Regions from separate parts of the Bradyrhizobium sp. LVM 105 genome, predicted to be linked through region 1. Evidence: predicted binding sites of a transcription regulator. Region 1 holds the regulator's gene; the other holds the start of a gene.

Region 1 (8,767 bases):
ATTCCGCGATATGGGTCCCTGCGTTCGCAATGCGTTCGCAGGGACGACACTTGTGTATGAGGCGGCAGCCGGGCCGCCAGCGCAGTTATTTCACCGCGTCGAAGCACCAGGCCAAGATGCCCTTTTGCGCGTGCAGGCGGTTCTCGGCCTCGTCGAACACGACCGATTGCGGGCCGTCGATCACCTCGTCGGTGACCTCCTCGCCGCGATGGGCAGGCAGGCAATGCATGAACAGCGCATCGGGCTTGGCAAGTGACATCAGCTTGCCGTTGACCTGGTAGGGCTTGAGCACGTTGTGGCGATGCTCGCCTTCCTTGTCGCCCATCGACACCCAGGTGTCGGTGACGACGCAATCGGCGCCGCGCACGGCGGCTTCCGGATCGGTGCCGAGCACGATCGGCGCGCCCGTCGCCTTGACCCAGTCGCGCATCGCCTTTTTCGGCGCGAGCTCCGGAGGCGTTGCGACGTTGAGCTGGAACTTGAAGCGCTCGGCGGCGTGCGCCCAGGACGCCAGAACGTTGTTGTCGTCGCCAGTCCAGGCCACCGTCTTGCCCTCGATCGGGCCGCGATGCTCCTCGTAGGTCATGAGGTCGGCCATCACCTGGCAGGGATGCGAGCGCCGCGTCAGGCCGTTGATCACGGGTACGGTGGCGTTGGCCGCAAGCTCCAGCAACGCATCGTGATTGAGGATGCGGATCATGATGGCGTCGACATAGCGCGACAGCACGCGCGCGGTGTCGGCGATGGTCTCGCCGCGGCCGAGCTGCATCTCGGCGCCGGTGAGCATGATCGCCTCGCCGCCGAGCTGGCGCATGCCGACGTCGAACGACACCCGCGTCCGCGTCGAGGGACGCTCGAAGATCATCGCCAGCGTCTTGCCTTCGAGCGGCCGCACCGGCTGGTGCGCCTTCTGCTTCGCCTTCATGGCGCTTGATGCGGCGAGCATGCGCTTGAGCTCCGACAAGGGCAGCTCGTTGATGTCGAGGAAGTGCTTCGGCGTCTTGTTGGGAGACTTGCTCATCAGCTTGCCGCCCGCTTGCTCTGGCCGGCCGCCAATGCGGTGCAGGCACGCTCCAGCCGCCCGACGCTGTCCTCGATCTCGGCCTCGGTGACGATCAAAGGCGGCAGGAAACGCACGACATTGTCGCCGGCCCCGACGGTCAGGAGCTTTTCGTCGCGCAAGGCGGCCACCAGATCGCCCGAGGGCACGACGGCCTTGATGCCGATCAGGAGGCCCTCGCCGCGCACCTCGTTGACGATGTCGGGATGACGGTCGATCACGGAAGCGAGCTTCTGCTTGAGCAGCAGCGACATCTTCTGCACGTGGTCGAAGAAGCCGGGCTTGAGCATGACGTCGAGCACGGCGTTGGCCGCGGAAATCGCCAGCGGATTGCCGCCGAAGGTCGAGCCGTGCGAGCCGGGGCCCATGCCGGCCGCCGCATCCGCGCTCGCCAGCACGGCGCCGATCGGGAAGCCGCCGCCGAGCGCCTTCGCCAGCGACATCACGTCAGGCGTGACGCCGGTGCGCCGATACGCGAACAGATCGCCGGCACGGCCCATGCCGGTCTGCACCTCGTCGAAGGCGAGCAGCAGGCCCTTCTCGTCGCAGAGCTGGCGCAACGCCTTGAGGAAAGCGGGCGGTGCCGAACGCACGCCGCCCTCGCCCTGGATCGGCTCGATCAGGATACCGGCGGTGTCGGGGCCGATCGCCTTCTTGACGGCGTCGAGGTCGCCATGCGGCACCTGGTCGAAGCCGTCCATCGGCGGACCGAACCCTTCGAGATATTTTGCAGAGCCTGTCGCAGCGAGCGTCGCCAGCGTGCGGCCGTGGAAGGCGCCTTCGAAGGTGATGATGCGGTAACGTTCCGGATGCCCCTTGGAGAAGTGATGATGGCGCACCAGCTTGATCACGCCCTCCAGCGCCTCGGCGCCGGAATTGCAGAAGAACACGAAGTCGGCAAAACTCTCGTTGCACAGGCGCGCAGCAAGCTTCTCGCCGTCCGGGCTCTGGAACAGGTTCGACATGTGCCACAGCTTCGTCGCCTGCTCCTGCAACGCCTTGATCAGATGCGGGTGGCAATGGCCGAGCGCATTGACGGCGACGCCCGAGGTGAAATCGAGATAGCGATCGCCATTGGTCGCGATCAGCCAGCAGCCTTCGCCGCGTTCGAAACCGAGGTTGGCCCTGGCGAAAACGGGGAGCAAATGCGGGGCTGCGCTGTTAGTCATGACGGCCACTTGATGTTGCGGACGGTGTGAGGCGTGCTTTGCGCAACGCACCATTGACCGGCCCGGAAAACGAAACGTGCCGCCTTTTAAGGGCGGCACGCGCGACCATCTTAGGCCTGGTGAAACGGGTGTCAATGCCGCCCGGAAAGCCCCGCGAAACGCTGAATCCGTAGTCTTGCGGTGCCGATTTTGCGGGTTTTTCACCACGGAACATGTGGACGCGAGTCGGCGGACTCTTGCGCGGGAGTCACGCCATATTGTAGCGTTTGGACTGTCAGATACGACATCTCGTGCAGCAGTTCTGATCCCTTAAGTCCTCATGTACCGGCGTAAACGTTCGGGCGTCTTGAGCGCGCCCGGCGAGCCTTAAGGGATTCTGGCGGCACGGGTTTTTGAAGGCTTAGACAATCGCTGCGAAGGCCCCAGGATGGCAGCCGCGCGGCGAGGGAAAGGGTGCAATGACGGTTTTGACCTGGTCCGACGATCGCGTCGAGCAGCTGAAAAAGCTCTGGGAGGCCGGACTTTCGGCCAGCCAGATCGCAGCAGAGCTCGGCAATGTGACCCGCAATGCCGTGATCGGCAAAGTGCACAGGCTCGGCCTGTCCGGCCGCGCCAAGAGCCCTTCGTCGGCCGCGCCCCGGCCGCGCAAGGCGCGTCCCGCCCAGCACATGATGCGGGTGACCCGCCCCATCGCGCGCGGCAACACCGCGCTGGCGCAGGCCTTCGAGGTCGAGATCGAGGCCGAGCCCGTCACCTACGACAACGTGGTGCCGATGAGCCAGCGGCTGTCGCTGCTCGAATTGAACGAGGCGACCTGCCACTGGCCGGTCGGCGATCCCTCGAGCCCGGATTTCTTCTTCTGCGGCGGCAAGGCGCTGTCCGGCCTGCCCTATTGCGCCCAGCACTCGCGCGTGGCGTATCAGCCGGCAGCCGATCGCCGCCGCGCACCGGCGAAGCCCACGCGGTGAGCTCGCGGAATTAACTGATCGCCTAGACTGCAGCCGTCACACGATGACGGCTCCAATGACTCGGTGTCATCCCCGCGAACGCGGGGATCCATAACCACAGGGCGCAATTGTTGCGCGAGATGGTGACTCCGAGTCTTCGCCAAACCACGTCCTGTGGTTATGGGTCCCGGATCTGCGCTGACGCTTGTCCGGGACGACACGGAGAGTGCGGCTACAGCCGCTACACCCAACGCCTGCTAACCCGACGCCTGCTCCGCCTTGGCGAAGCGATCGTCCAGTGCGTAGCCGGCGCCGCGGACGGTGCGGATCGGATCCTGCTCGCGGCCGAGATTGAGCAGCTTGCGCAGGCGGCCGATATGGACGTCGACGGTGCGCTCGTCGATGTAGATGTCGCGGCCCCAGACGCTGTCGAGCAGCTGCTCACGCGAGAACACCCGGCCGGGATGCTCCAGGAAGAACTCCAGCAGGCGATATTCGGTCGGGCCGAGATCGATCGGGCGGCCCGAGCGCGCGACGCGGCGCTTGTCACGGTCGAGCTCGATGTCGCCATAGGCGAGCACGGTGGCGAGCCGCTCGGGACTGGCGCGGCGCAAGAGGCCCTTCACGCGCGCCAGCAGCTCCGGCACCGAGAACGGCTTGACGATGTAATCGTCGGCGCCGGTCGCAAGACCCCGCACCCGCTCGCTCTCCTCGCCGCGCGCGGTGAGCATGATGATGGGCAGCTGCTTGGTCTCGGGCCGGGTGCGCAGGCGCCGGCACAGCTCGATGCCGGAGAGGCCCGGCAGCATCCAATCGAGCACGATCAGATCGGGAATGTGCTCTTTGAGGCGGGTGTCGGCGTCGTCGCCGCGCATCACCGTCTCGACGTCATAGCCGTCGCCTTCGAGGTTGTAACGCAGCAGCTCGGTGAGAGCTTCCTCGTCCTCAACCACCATAATGCGTGCGCCCATGGTGTCGTCGCTCCTTAGGTATTCGGGATCGTCGTGGCGAAGTTCGTCATGTCGCCCTTCGGCCGCTTGTCGGTGATCGCCTGGCCCTCGATCATGTAGAACACGGTCTCGGCGATGTTGGTGGCGTGGTCGCCGATGCGCTCGATGTTCTTGGCGCAGAACATCAGATGGATGCAGAACGAGATGTTGCGCGGATCCTCCATCATGTAGGTGAGGAGCTCGCGGAACAACGAGGTGCAGATCGCGTCGACTTCCTCGTCGCCCTTCCACACCGCCATCGCCGCCGGCAGATCGTGCGCGGCATAGGCGTCGAGCACCGACTTGACCTGCTGCTGCACCAGGTCGGTCATGTGCTCCAGGCCGCGGAACAGCTTGAGCGGATGGAAGTCGGTCTCCAGCGCGGCGACGCGCTTGCCCATGTTCTTGGCGAGGTCGCCGATGCGCTCGAGATCGGTCGCAACCCGCATGGCGCCGACGATCTCGCGCAGGTCCACCGCCATCGGCTGGCGGCGGGCGATGGTGAGCACGGCGCGCTCCTCGATGCGCTTCTGCAGCGCGTCGAGATCGGCGTCGATGGCGACGACGCGCTGGCCGAGCGCGACATCGCGACGGATCAGCGCATCGACGGAATCGACGATCATGCGCTCGGCGATCCCGCCCATCTCGGCGACCAGGCGGGTGAGCTCCTGGAGGTCGGTGTCAAAGGCCTTTGCGGTATGTTCAGTACCCATATTGCGTCTCCTCAGCCGAACCGGCCGGTGATGTAGTCCTGCGTCCGCCGGTCGGTCGGCGACGTGAAGATCTTGCTGGTGTCGTCGAACTCGATCAGCTCGCCGAGATACATGAAGGCGGTCTTGTCGGAGACGCGCGCCGCCTGCTGCATGTTGTGGGTGACGATCGCGATCGTGTAGTTCTCGGACAATTCCTGGATCAGCTCCTCGACCTTGGCGGTCGAGATCGGGTCGAGCGCCGAGCACGGCTCGTCGAACAGGATCACCTCGGGCCGCACCGCGACGGTGCGGGCGATGCAGAGGCGCTGCTGCTGGCCGCCGGAGAGCGACAGGCCGGAGGCGTTGAGCTTGTCCTTGACCTCGTTCCACAGCGCGCCGCCGCGCAGCGCCTTCTCGACGCGGTCGTCCATCTCGGACTTCGAGATCTTCTCGTAGAGGCGGATGCCGAAAGCGATGTTCTCGTAGATCGTCATCGGAAACGGCGTCGGCTTCTGGAACACCATGCCGACCCGGGCGCGCAGCAGGTTGAGGTCGAGCTTGGGATCGAGGATGTTGGTGTGGTCGAGCAGCAGCTGGCCGGTGGCGCGCTGCCCCGGATAGAGGTCGTACATCCGGTTGAAGATGCGCAGCAGGGTCGACTTGCCGCAGCCGGACGGGCCGATGAAGGCCGTGACGCGGTTGGTGCCGAGCGCCAGATTGATGTTCTTCAGCGCGTGGTGCTCACCGTAGTAGAAATTCAGGTTGCGCGCGGTGACCTTGGCAGGCGCCTCAGGCAGCGGCTGCGAGCCGGGATGAACGCTCGGCGCGCTGACGGAAACAGACATTTCACTCATTTTGCGGTCCTCTCGGCACCAAGGATGCGGGCGCCAATATTCAGGGCAAGCACAGTCAGGGTGATCAGCAGCGCACCGCTCCAGGCGAGCTGCTTCCAATAGGCGTAGGGGCTCTGCACGAAGTTGTTGATGGTCACCGGCAGGTTGGCCATCGTCTTGTCCAGGCCGAGGCTGAAGAACTGGTTGGACAGCGCGGTGAACAGCAGCGGCGCGGTCTCGCCGGCGACGCGGGCGGTGGCGAGCAGCACGCCGGTGATGAGGCCGGAGCGGGCCGCGCGGTAGGCGATGCGCTTGATCACCAGCGAGCGCGGCAGGCCGAGTGCGCTGGCGGCTTCACGCAGCGGGTTCGGCACCAGCAGCAGCATGTCCTCCGTGGTGCGCACCACGACCGGGATCACGATCACGGCGAGCGCCAGCGCGCCCGCGATCGCCGAGAAGCCCCGCATCGGCACCACCACCGCGCCGTAGATGAACAGGCCGATGATGATCGAAGGCGCCGAGAGCAGGATGTCGTTGATGAAGCGGATCACCGAGGTCAGCTTGTCGTTGCGGCCGTACTCGGCGAGGTAGGTACCGGCGAACAGGCCGAGCGGCGCGCCGATGCCGACGCCGATCGCGGTCATGATGATCGAGCCGACGATGGCATTGCGCAGGCCGCCGTCGGTCGAGCCCGGAGGCGGCGTGTCCGCGGTGAATAGCTCCAGGTTCAGGCCGCTGATGCCGTTGTAGAGCAGCGTGACCAGGATCAGCGCGAGCCAGGTGACGCCGAAGGCGGCGGCGGCGATGCAGAGGCCGCGGATGACGATGTCCCAGCGGCGGCGGCGTGCATAGATCGGGTTCATGGCTTCACTTCCCGGCCTTGGTTTCCAGCCGCATCAGCATCAGCCGCGCGGCCGCGAGCACGAAGAATGTCAGCACGAACAGCAGCAGGCCGAGCAGGATCAGGCCGGACTGATGCAGGCCGTCGCTCTCGGCGAACTCGGACGCGATCGCCGCCGAGATCGTGGTACCCGGGGCGAAGATCGAGGAGGAGATCCGGAACGAGTTGCCGATGATGAAGGTCACCGCCATGGTCTCGCCGAGCGCGCGGCCCAGCGCCAGCATGACGCCGCCGATGATGCCGACGCGGGTGTAGGGGATCACCACGCTGCGGACGACTTCCCAGGTGGTGCAGCCGACGCCGTAGGCGGCTTCCTTCAGGACCGGCGGCACCGTCTTGAACACGTCGACCGAGATCGAGGTGATGAAGGGCAGCACCATGATGGCGAGGATCAGCGCGGCGTTGAACAGGCTGAGATAGGACGGGGGACCTGCGAAGATCGCGCCCAGCACCGGGACGCCGTCGAAGACCCTGATCATAAAGGGCTGGAAGGTGTTGGCCAGGAACGGGCCCAGCACGAAGAAGCCCCACATGCCGTAGATGATCGATGGGATGCCGGCGAGCAGCTCGACCGCCATGCCGATCGGGCGGCGCAGCCATTGCGGGCAGAGCTCGGTGAGGAAGATGGCGATGCCGAGGCCGACGGGAATGGCGATCAGCATCGCGATGAAGGAGGTGACGAGCGTGCCGTACATCGGTCCGAGCGCGCCGAGCACGGGCGGATCGGCCGACGGCGCCCAGCGCTGCGTCCAGAGGAAGGAGAGGCCGTATTCCTTGATCGCCGGGAACGCGCCGACGATCAGCGAGATGATGATGCCGCCGAGAATGAGCAGCACCGAGATCGCGGACAACCGCGTGATCCAGTAGAAGGTGACGTCGCCGAGCTTGAACGCGCTCAAGGCCTTGGCGCGGTCATACGGTCCGGCGTCGTCGATCACATCGCTCTGAACGGCCATTTCTGCCACGCCGATCCCCTGTACCAAAGAATACACTTTTTATTGGTCTCGTGCCCCGGATGCGGTGCAGCGCGCAGCGGTGCGCCGCTGATCCGGGGCCCAGTTCTTGTGGTCCCGGCTCTGCGGAGCAGCACTTGCGTGCTGCGCCGCGTCCGGGACACGAGAGCTGATGGTCTCAGCTCTTGATCTCGGCAGCCCAAGTCTTCTCGATCTGCTGGACGACGCTGTCCGGCATCGGGATGTAGTCGAGTTCCTCGGCCGCCTTGCCGCCGTTCTTGAAGGCCCAGCGGAAGAACTTGATGGCTTCCTGCGAGGCCGCCTTGTCGGTGGCATCCTTGTGCATGAGGATGAAGGTCGCCGCCGTGATCGGCCAGGACTTCTCGCCCGGCTGCTCGGTCAGGATGACGTAATAGCCGGGCGCCTTGGCCCAGTCGGCGTTGGAGGCGGCCGCCTGGAATGCTTCGACGGTCGGCTGCACCGGCTTGCCCGCCTTGTTGACGAGGCCGGCGTAGGTCAGCTTGTTCTGCTTGGCATAGGCGTATTCGACATAGCCGATCGAGTTCTTGGTCTGGCCGATATTGCCTGACACGCCTTCGTTGCCCTTGGCGCCGACGCCGACCGGCCACTCGACCGCGGTGCCCTCGCCGACCTTGCTCTTCCAATCCGCGCTGGCCTTGGAGAGGTAGTTGGTGAAGTTGAAGGTGGTGCCCGAGCCGTCCGAACGGCGGACCACGGTGATCGCGTCCGACGGCAGCTTCAGGTTCGGATTGAGCTTCTTGATCGCGGCGTCGTCCCACTTGGTGATCTTGCCGAGATAGATATTGGCCAGCGTCTGGCCGTCGAACAGCAGTTCGCCCGGCTTCACGCCCTCGAGATTGACGACGGGGACGATGGCGCCCATCACCATCGGCCATTGCACGAGGCCGTCCTTCTCGAGCTGCTCGGCCTTGAGCGGCGCATCGGTGGCGCCGAAGGTCACGGTCTTGGCCTGGATCTGCTTGATGCCGCCGCCGGAGCCGATCGACTGGTAGTTCAGTCCGTTGCCGGTTTCCTTTTTGTAGGCGTCAGCCCACTTCGAATAGATCGGGAACGGGAACGTCGCGCCGGCGCCCGTGATGTCGGCGGCAAGCGCCACCGTCGTCGATGCGGCGACCAAGCCGGCAGCGACCATCGTCTTGAGGAAATTCATGCTGGTCTCCATACAGGGGAGCGAAGCGCAA
Region 2 (8,767 bases), on a different contig from region 1:
AGCCGCGCCCGGCCGCGCGCAGCGTCCATCGCAGTGATGTCCTGCCCGGACACCGCCAATGACGTTTCGACGAGTTCGGCGCCGATCAGGGTCCGGCCGCCTTCAAGGAAGATGTCTGTCACGCGACCGCGCTTCGTTCACTGGGAGGATTGGCGAGAGATCTCGCTCGTGCTTCATATGCCGCAAGAAAATCTTCAATCCCGAGCTTGCGGAAATCGGGCAGGGCCTCGCGCAATTTGTCGTGATCCCAGTCCCACCAGGCCAGCCGCGCAAGCCGCCCGGCAATCTCCTCGGAGAACCGTCGCCGCACGATTCGGGCCGGATTGCCGGCGACGATGGTGTAGGCCGGCACGTCCCTGGTGACGATGGCGCCGGCCGCGATCACCGCGCCGGTGCCGATGTTGCGGCCCGGCAGCACGATCGCGCCGTGGCCGATCCAGACGTCGTGGCCGATATGGACGTGATGCTGGCGCCGCCAGTCGAAGAACTCGGTATCGTCGCTCTCGCCTTCGAAGTAAGCGCTGGAGCGATAGGTGAAATGCGCCTGCGTCGCGCGGTGCATCGGATGGTTGCCGGGATTGATGCGCGTCATCGCCGCGATCGAGCAGAATTTTCCGATCGTACTGTAGGTGATCTGCGAATCGTTCACGACATAGGAGTAATCGCCCATCGCCACTTCGTGCAGGATGGTGCGCGCGCCGACCTCGGTATAGGCGCCGAGCCTGACCTCATGCAGCTTGGCCGAGGGATCGATGGTCGGCTGAACTGAAAGAGCTTTGGCGGCCATGTCGAATCCGAAGTCTGGGGACGGGCGTATCTCTTCGAGCGGCTTGATGACGATGTCATGACACCATGATGACAGGGGATGAGCTGTGCAGGATCGCCGCACCGCAACGTCCCTGTCACACAAGTGTTAAGCGCCGGCGTTAGCGATTGGCTCCAGTTAATCTGGAGCCCTGCATGCTGGTTGTGGAAGGTCTGACGTGTCGCTTCGGCGCGAAAGCCGCGGTGGACGGTGCCTCGTTTCAAATTTCCCCCGGCGGCTTCGTCGGTGTGATCGGACGGTCCGGCGCCGGCAAATCGACCCTGCTGCGGAGCATCAACCGCCTGGTGACCCCGACCGAGGGACGCATCCTGTTCGGCGGGATCGACGTCACCGCGCTGCGCGGCAAGGAGCTGCGGCAATGGCGGGCGCGCTCGGCGATGATCTTCCAGCAGTTCAACCTGGTCGGCCGGCTCGATGTCCTCACCAACGTCCTGATGGGACGGCTTGCGACGATGCCGGCCTGGCGTTCGCTGTCGCAAGTGTGGCCGGAGCAGGACAAGGCGCTGGCGATGTCGGCGCTCGAACAGTTCGACATCGCTTCGCTCGCCGCGCAGCGCGCCGACCAGCTCTCCGGCGGTCAGCAGCAGCGCGTCGCGATCGCGCGCGCATTGGTGCAGCAGCCCGACATCATCCTCGCCGACGAGCCGATCGCTTCGCTCGACCCGCGCAACACCAAGATCGTGATGGATGCGCTTTTGCGCATCAACAAGCATTTCGGCATCACCGTGCTCTGTAACCTGCATTCGCTCGATCTCGCCCGCAGCTATTGCGATCGCCTGATCGGCATGGCGCAGGGCCGCGTGGTGTTCGACGGCGCGCCGGCCGCGCTGACAGATCACGTCGCACGCGAGCTCTACGATCTCGAAGCCGCCGATGTCATGGGTGCCATGCCTGTGCCGGCGCCCGCGGGCGTCCCCGCGCTCGGAACGGCCGCGGCCGCCTGAGCGAAATCTGTTTCGTTGCAAGTCTTCGTTGCAAGTCTTTGCGTCAACCGACCCCAACCGATGAAGAGGGTATCATGATTACTCGCAGACTGGTCCTTGCCGGCGCCGCCGCGCTCGCGTTCACGACTTCAGCCCTGGCCGCCGACTGGAAAGCGAAATATCCCGAGCTGACCTTCGCGGTCGTGCCGGCCGAGAACGCCTCCGGCGTCACCGAGCGCTGGGCGCCGTTCATGAGCTATCTCTCCAAGGAGCTGGGCGTGAAGGTGACGCTGCGCATCGCCAATGACTACGCCGCCGTGATCGAAGGCCAGCGCGCCGGCAACATCCACATTGCCAGCTACGGCTCGGCTGCGTTCGCCCGCGCCCGCCTGACCGGCGTCAAGTCCGAGGCCTTCGCCAACGACGTCAACGCCGACGGCTCGACCGGCTATTATTCGGTGTTCTTCGTCAAGGCGAGCAGCCCCTACAAGACCCTCGATCAGCTCAAGGGCAAGAACCTTGGCCTGGTCGATCCGAACTCGACCTCCGGCAACAACGTGCCGCGCTTCGAGCTCGACAAGATGGGCATCCACGATGCCGACACCTATTTCAGCAAGGTCGTCTTCACCGGCAGCCACGAGAACGCGATGCTGGCGTTGTCGCAGGGCACGGTCGACGTCGCCGCCAACCAGTGGACCAGCGACGACGATTCCACGCTGGCGCAGATGCTGACGAAGGGCATGCTGAAGAATGCCGACGGCTCGGCGATGAAGAAGGACGACTTCCGCATCGTCCACAAATCGGCGCCGATCATCAACGGCCCTTATGCTTTCAACTCCGACCTGCCGGAAGACGCCAAGGCCGCCATTGTGAAAGCTTTCTTCGACGCGCCGGCCAAGGACAAGGCCGCGTTCGATCGCCTCTCCGACGGCCAGAAGAAGGGCTTTCATCCCGCCACCACCAAGGATTGGGATGGCACGATCGAGCTGATCAAGTTCGTCGACGCCCTGCGTAAGAAGAAGGCGTCCTGAGTATCAGGACAATGCCACTGGAGCCGGGTCGAACGACCCGGCTCTTTCTTTGACGGGACCTGATCTCGAGCCCATGACAACAGCGGTTTCGATCCTTCCCGAGCAGCAGCTCGCCGTGCTCAACGCCGCCTATCGCCAGGCGGTGGCCCGCAGGCGGCTCCGCCTCCTGTTCGGAGCCGCGGTCTTCGCCGCGGCGCTGGTTCTCGCCGCGATCGGCGCCGAAGTGAATCTGCGCACGCTGTTCAGCTATTTCGGCAATTTCGTCAGCTATTTCGACCGCATTTTCACGCTCGACAGCGGCCAGCGGGTCTGGACCGATGTCGGCGAGTGGATGTGGGGCTGGCGCAAATGGCTGAAGATGCTGGGAGAGACCCTGCTAATCAGCTACGTCGGCACGCTGATCGGCGCGACGCTCGCATTTGGCCTGAACTTCTTCGCCGCCGAGAATACCTCGCCCGCACCCTGGCTGCGCTTCGTCGTCCGGCGCCTGCTTGAATTCGCACGCACCGTTCCCGGCATCGTGTTCGCGCTGGTGTTCGTGATCGCGTTCGGGCTGGGTCCGATGGCCGGCGTGCTCGCGATCGCGATCCATTCCACCGGCGCGCTCGGCAAGCTGTTCTCGGAGATCGTCGAGAACGCCGACATGAAGCCGGTCGAGGGCATCCGATCGACCGGCGCAAGCTGGCTCGCCTGCATGCGCTTCGCCGTCGTGCCGCAGGTGACCGCGGGCTATGCCAGCTACGCGCTGCTGCGCTTCGAGATCAATGTGCGCGAAGCCTCGGTGATGGGATTCGTCGGCGCCGGCGGCATCGGCCAGGAGCTCGTCGTCGCCATTCGCAAATTCTACTATTCGGACGTCAGCGCCATCCTGCTCACCATCATAATCACCGTCTTCATCATCGACATCACCACGGGCTGGCTGCGCGGCCGCCTGTTCGGCAAGGAGGCGCGGACGTGACGCCGCACGAGGTCGATCCGCGAGAGCTTCGCGCGCGCTACCCCGACGTGTTCGACCGGCCGGCCTCAGCGCGGCTCGCGATGCCGGCGATGATCGTCGCAGCGTTCGCGATCCTGATCTACGGCCTCGTCGATCTCGACTTCTCGCCGTCGCGGTTCTTGGCCGGCCTCAGCCAGCTGGGCTGGATCACATTGATGATGATCCCGCCCGATCCCGGCTCCTCGCTGCCGGTCTATCTCAAGGCGCTCGGCGAGACGCTGTCGATCGCGCTGCTGGGCACGACCCTCGCCGCACTGTTCGCGCTTCCGGTCAGCCTGCTCGCCGCGCGCAACGTGGTGCCGTCGAGCATCCTGCGTTTTCCCATTCGCCGCGTGCTGGATTCGATCCGCGGCGTCGACACCCTGATCTGGGCGCTGGTGTGGATCAACGTGGTCGGGCTCGGCCCGTTCGCCGGCGTGCTCGCCATCGCGGTGTCGGATTTCGGCGCCTTCGGCAAGCTGTTCTCGGAAGCGATCGAAGGCGCTGACCAGAAGCAGGTCGAGGGCATCCGCGCCTCCGGCGGCAGCGCGCTGCACGAGATCCGCTTCGGCCTGTTGCCGCAGGTGCTGCCCGTCATCGCCGGCCAGGTGCTCTATTTCATCGAATCCAACACGCGTTCGGCCACCATCATCGGCATCGTCGGCGCCGGCGGCATCGGCCTCCAGCTCGCCGAGCAGATCCGCGTGCTGGAATGGCAGAGAGTGTCGTTCCTGATCCTGATGATCCTGGTCGCGGTCGCCGCGATCGATTTCATCTCGGGCAAGCTGCGCTTTGCGATCATTGGCAAGCGAGCTGTCGCCTGACCGTCGGTGCCGTAGCGCCGTCTGGTGGGCAAAGGCGCGTCAGCGCCGTGCCCACGAACTTTCTCCGACATGATCAAAGTCGTGGGCACGCTGCGCTTTGCCCACCCTACGAGTCCCGTTTCTCGGAGAGGGCCCCTACGACTCCACCAGAAACTCCACCCGCTCCGCCGCGAAGCGCGAGTGCTTGGTCATCAGCGGCTGGCCCTGGAGATCGTGGTCGGTGGCGTCCACCACCAGGATCGGGCGTCCCAGCGCGAGATCCAGCCGTGCCGCGTCGGTTGCGTCCACGATGCCGGCGGTGATCCGGGTCGCGCCGCGGCGATAGTCGCGCACGCCGTAATGCGCGAGCAGCTTCGTCATCGAGCGCGTCGCCGCGAACACGGCGCCCGCATCCGGAAACAGCTCGGCCGACAGCCAGGTGGTGGAGACGCAGATCGGGGTGCGGTCGGCAAGGCGGATCGCCTCGATCCGCACCAGGGGCGCGCCGGCTTTCAAGCCCAGCTCGCGCGCCAGCTCGCGGGTGGCGACATCCTCGGAAGCCTCGATCAACTGGCCGCGCGGCTCGCGGCCGCCGGCCCCGACGATCTCCGAGAAACGGGTGCGCGAGCGTAGGGGGTAGGCGAGCTTCTGCGCTTCGACATAGGTGCCGCTGCCGCGCTCGGCGCGCACCAGGCCGCGCTCGGCGAGGGCTGCCAGCGCGCGCCGCACGGTGTGGCGGTTGACGCGATAGGTTTCGGCGATCTCCATCTCGCCCGGCAATTTGTCGCCGGCCGCGAAGCGGCCGTCGGCGATGCCGCGCTCGATGCCGTCGGCAACGAGGCGCCACAGCGCGACGCCGGACGATGCAGTGTCTTGCATGCTCATATCGCCGGTCAGCCTAGCCCAGAAATCACGGCTTTGTCACGAAACAGTCATGGCGCTCCCGTATGAAGTTGTCTATTATCATAGACAACTTCGGCGCGGGCAAGTTCTGTCCAAAGGTTCGGTGAATCGGGTGACCCAGCACGACAACCAGCAAGCCCAGCGCAAGGCCGCCATGGCCGTGCTGGCGCACGCGGAGGCGGGCGAGATCGCCGCCCGCCTCCGCGACTTCGCTCTTCCGGAGCATCAGGATCTGCGCGCGCCGGAGAACGGCCTCGTCATGCTGCGCGGCCGGGTCGGCGGCGACGGTGCGCCGTTCAATCTCGGCGAGGCCACGGTGTCGCGCGCGGCCGTGCGGCTTGCGAGCGGCGAGGTCGGGTTCGGCTATACGCTCGGGCGGAACAGTGAGAAGGCGCGGCTGATCGCGCTGTGCGATGCGCTGGTGCAGTCCCGTGATTTCGGCGGCGCGGTGGAGCGGGATGTAATCGCGCCGTTGCGCGAGCAGCTTATGATTCGCCGCCAGCAGGCCGCGGCCGAGACCGCCGCGACTAAGGTTGATTTCTACACCATGGTGCGCGGTGAGGGGTGAGATCATGACCACGATTGCGGAATTGCCGCCGGGGTTCGCCGACAAGGTGCTGTCGGCGCAATCGACCTTTCGCTCGGTGATGGACGCGATGGCGCGGCCGGGCTCGGTCCGGCCCATCGTGCCGGGCGCGGGGGCGCCCGGTCCGATGATGCGCGGCACCGCCGCGATCGCGCTGACGCTGTTCGACCACGACACGCCGCTCTGGCTCGATGCGCGGATGGCGGCGAGCCCGGACGTGGTCAAATGGCTGAAATTCCACACCGGCGCGCCGGTGGTGCAGGATAGCTCGATCGCGAGCTTTGCGCTGATTGGCGACGGCGCCGCGCTTCCGCCGCTCGAACGCTTCGCGCTCGGCACCAGCGAATATCCGGATCGCTCCACCACTATCATCCTCCAGGTGGAGAGCCTCGACGCGGGTCGCAGCTTCGAGCTGCGCGGGCCCGGCATCGACGGTGCCGCGACGCTCCAGGCGTCGATCAAGCCGTTCGACCTGTTCGAGCGCCTGCGGTTCAACGAGCCGCTGTTTCCGCGCGGCATCGATGTCGTGCTGGTCGCCGATGACGCCGTGGTCGCGATCCCCCGCACCACGCGTGTCGTGAGCAAGGGAAGCTGAAGCATGTATGTCGCAGTCAAGGGCGGCGAACGCGCCATCGAGAACGCCCATCGCCTGCTCGCCCACAAGCGGCGCGGCGACCACGGCGTTCCGGAGGTCACGCTCGACCAGATCTCGGAACAGCTCGGCCTCGCCGTGGACCGCGTCATGAGCGAAGGCTCGCTGTACGATCGCGAGCTCGCGGCGCTTGCGATCAAGCAGGCGCGCGGCGATCTGATCGAGGCGATCTTCCTGGTCCGCGCCTTCCGCGCCACGCTGCCGCGTTTCGGCGCCAGCGAGCCGGTCGACACCGGCGCCATGCGGGTGCAGCGGCGGGTGTCCTCGACCTTCAAGGACATTCCCGGTGGCCAAATTCTCGGGCCGACCTTCGACTATACCCACCGCCTGCTCGATCCCTCGCTCGCGCAAGGCTTTGCGCCGGAGGCGCCGGCCACGGCCGATGCCTCCACGGCGCCGACGCCGCGCGTGACGGACATTCTCGGCCGCGACGGCTTGATCGAATCCTCGCCCCAGGCCGAGGACGGCGCCAGCGTCGGCGATCTCACCCGCGAGCCGCTGAATTTTCCGGCGAACCGCGACCTGCGGCTGCAGAATCTGGCGCGCGGCGACGAAGGGTTTCTGTTGGCGATGGGCTATTCCACCCAGCGCGGCTATGGCCGCAACCATCCGTTCGCCGGCGAAATCCGCTTCGGCGAGGTCGAGGTGGAGTTCTTCGCGGAGGACGCCGGCTTCGCCGTGCCGCTGGGCGCGATCGAGCTCACCGAATGCCAGATGGTCAACCAGTTCAAGGGCTCCGCGACCGAAGCGCCGTGCTTCACCCGCGGCTATGGCCTCGCCTTCGGCCAGAGCGAGCGCAAGACCATGTCGATGGCCCTGGTCGATCGCGCATTGCGCGCCCGCGAGCTCGGTGAGGAGGTGCGTGCCCCGGCGCAGGACGAGGAGTTCGTGATGTCGCATTCGGACAACGTCCAGGCGACGGGCTTCGTCGAGCACCTCAAGCTGCCGCATTATGTCGACTTCCAGTCCGAGCTCGGCCTGCTGCGCAAGCTGCGTCGGGAGTTCGCGGATGCCCAAGCGCCCGAAGCCATGAAGGAGGCCGCGGAATGAACGCGCCGGCCTACAATTTCGCCTATCTCGACGAGCAGACCAAGCGGATGATCCGCCGCGCCATCCTCAAGGCGATCGCGATCCCCGGCTATCAGGTGCCGTTCGCCAGCCGCGAAATGCCGATGCCCTATGGCTGGGGCACCGGCGGCGTGCAGGTCACCGCCGCGATCCTCGGTCCTGCCGACGTGCTGAAGGTGATCGACCAGGGTTCCGACGACACCACCAACGCGATCTCGATCCGCAAATTCTTCGCCAAGACCGCGGGCGTCGCCACCACGACCGCGACGGAGGAGGCGACCGTGATCCAGACCCGTCACCGCATCCCGGAGGCGGCGCTGAGCGAGAACCAGGTGCTGGTCTATCAGGTGCCGATTCCGGAGCCGCTGCGCTTCCTCGAGCCGCGCGAGACCGAGACGCGGCGCATGCACGCGCTGGCCGAATACGGCCTGATGCATGTGAAGCTCTATGAGGACATCGCCCGCTTCGGCCACATCGCGACCGCCTATGCCTATCCGGTGAAGGTGAACGCGCGCTACGTAATGGACCCGTCGCCGACGCCGAAATTCGACAATCCCAAGATGGACAATTGCCCGGCGCTGCAATTGTTCGGGGCCGGCCGCGAGAAGCGCATCTATGCGATTCCGCCTTATACGCAGGTGGTGTCGCTCGATTTCGAGGATCACCCGTTCGAGCCCTATCGCTTCAACGCGCCCTGCGCGCTGTGCGGCGCAGAGAATTCCTATCTCGACGAGATCGTCACCGACGACAAGGGCAGCCGCATGTTCGTCTGCTCGGACACCGATTATTGCGAGGGCCGGCAGGCCGCGGGCCACCACGGCAGCCTCAGCGCCGCGCCGTACAAGGACAAGGCGCAAGGAGGCGCGAATGGCTGATCCAGACCTGCACGAGAACGACGAGCCGCTGCTGGTCGCGACGTCCCTCAGCAAGTCCTTCGGCCGCATCGCCGCGTGCCGCGACGTCTCGTTCGCGCTCTATCCCGGCGAGGTGCTGGCGATC

The links. The regulator PhoB, encoded in region 1, activates phosphate uptake and scavenging genes when phosphate is short. The targets are predictions, from matches to a motif close to TGTCATNNANCTGTCAT.
Region 2: phnF (phosphonate metabolism transcriptional regulator PhnF) is a predicted target of PhoB. The motif match lies at 5,479-5,495, and genes of this name have one in related genera.

What each region holds. Positions count from the first base shown of each region.
Region 1 covers NZ_QZMV01000003.1:605,787-614,553, reverse strand. Annotated here, with positions in the region: gene argF (ornithine carbamoyltransferase) at 86-1,021, opposite strand; gene D6B98_RS12390 (aspartate aminotransferase family protein) at 1,021-2,229, opposite strand; gene D6B98_RS12385 (GcrA family cell cycle regulator) at 2,688-3,197, shown strand; gene phoB (phosphate regulon transcriptional regulator PhoB) at 3,434-4,147, opposite strand; gene phoU (phosphate signaling complex protein PhoU) at 4,162-4,878, opposite strand; gene pstB (phosphate ABC transporter ATP-binding protein PstB) at 4,890-5,711, opposite strand; gene pstA (phosphate ABC transporter permease PstA) at 5,708-6,553, opposite strand; gene pstC (phosphate ABC transporter permease subunit PstC) at 6,558-7,547, opposite strand; gene pstS (phosphate ABC transporter substrate-binding protein PstS) at 7,723-8,736, opposite strand.
Region 2 covers NZ_QZMV01000012.1:146,866-155,632, forward strand. Annotated here, with positions in the region: gene D6B98_RS28160 (alpha-D-ribose 1-methylphosphonate 5-triphosphate diphosphatase) at 1-122, opposite strand, end outside; gene D6B98_RS28165 (transferase hexapeptide repeat family protein) at 119-787, opposite strand; gene phnC (phosphonate ABC transporter ATP-binding protein) at 961-1,770, shown strand; gene phnD (phosphonate ABC transporter substrate-binding protein) at 1,845-2,780, shown strand; gene phnE (phosphonate ABC transporter, permease protein PhnE) at 2,854-3,738, shown strand; gene phnE (phosphonate ABC transporter, permease protein PhnE) at 3,735-4,580, shown strand; gene phnF (phosphonate metabolism transcriptional regulator PhnF) at 4,716-5,444, opposite strand; gene phnG (phosphonate C-P lyase system protein PhnG) at 5,566-6,030, shown strand; gene phnH (phosphonate C-P lyase system protein PhnH) at 6,035-6,643, shown strand; gene D6B98_RS28205 (carbon-phosphorus lyase complex subunit) at 6,647-7,750, shown strand; gene D6B98_RS28210 (alpha-D-ribose 1-methylphosphonate 5-phosphate C-P-lyase PhnJ) at 7,747-8,643, shown strand; gene phnK (phosphonate C-P lyase system protein PhnK) at 8,636-8,767, shown strand, end outside.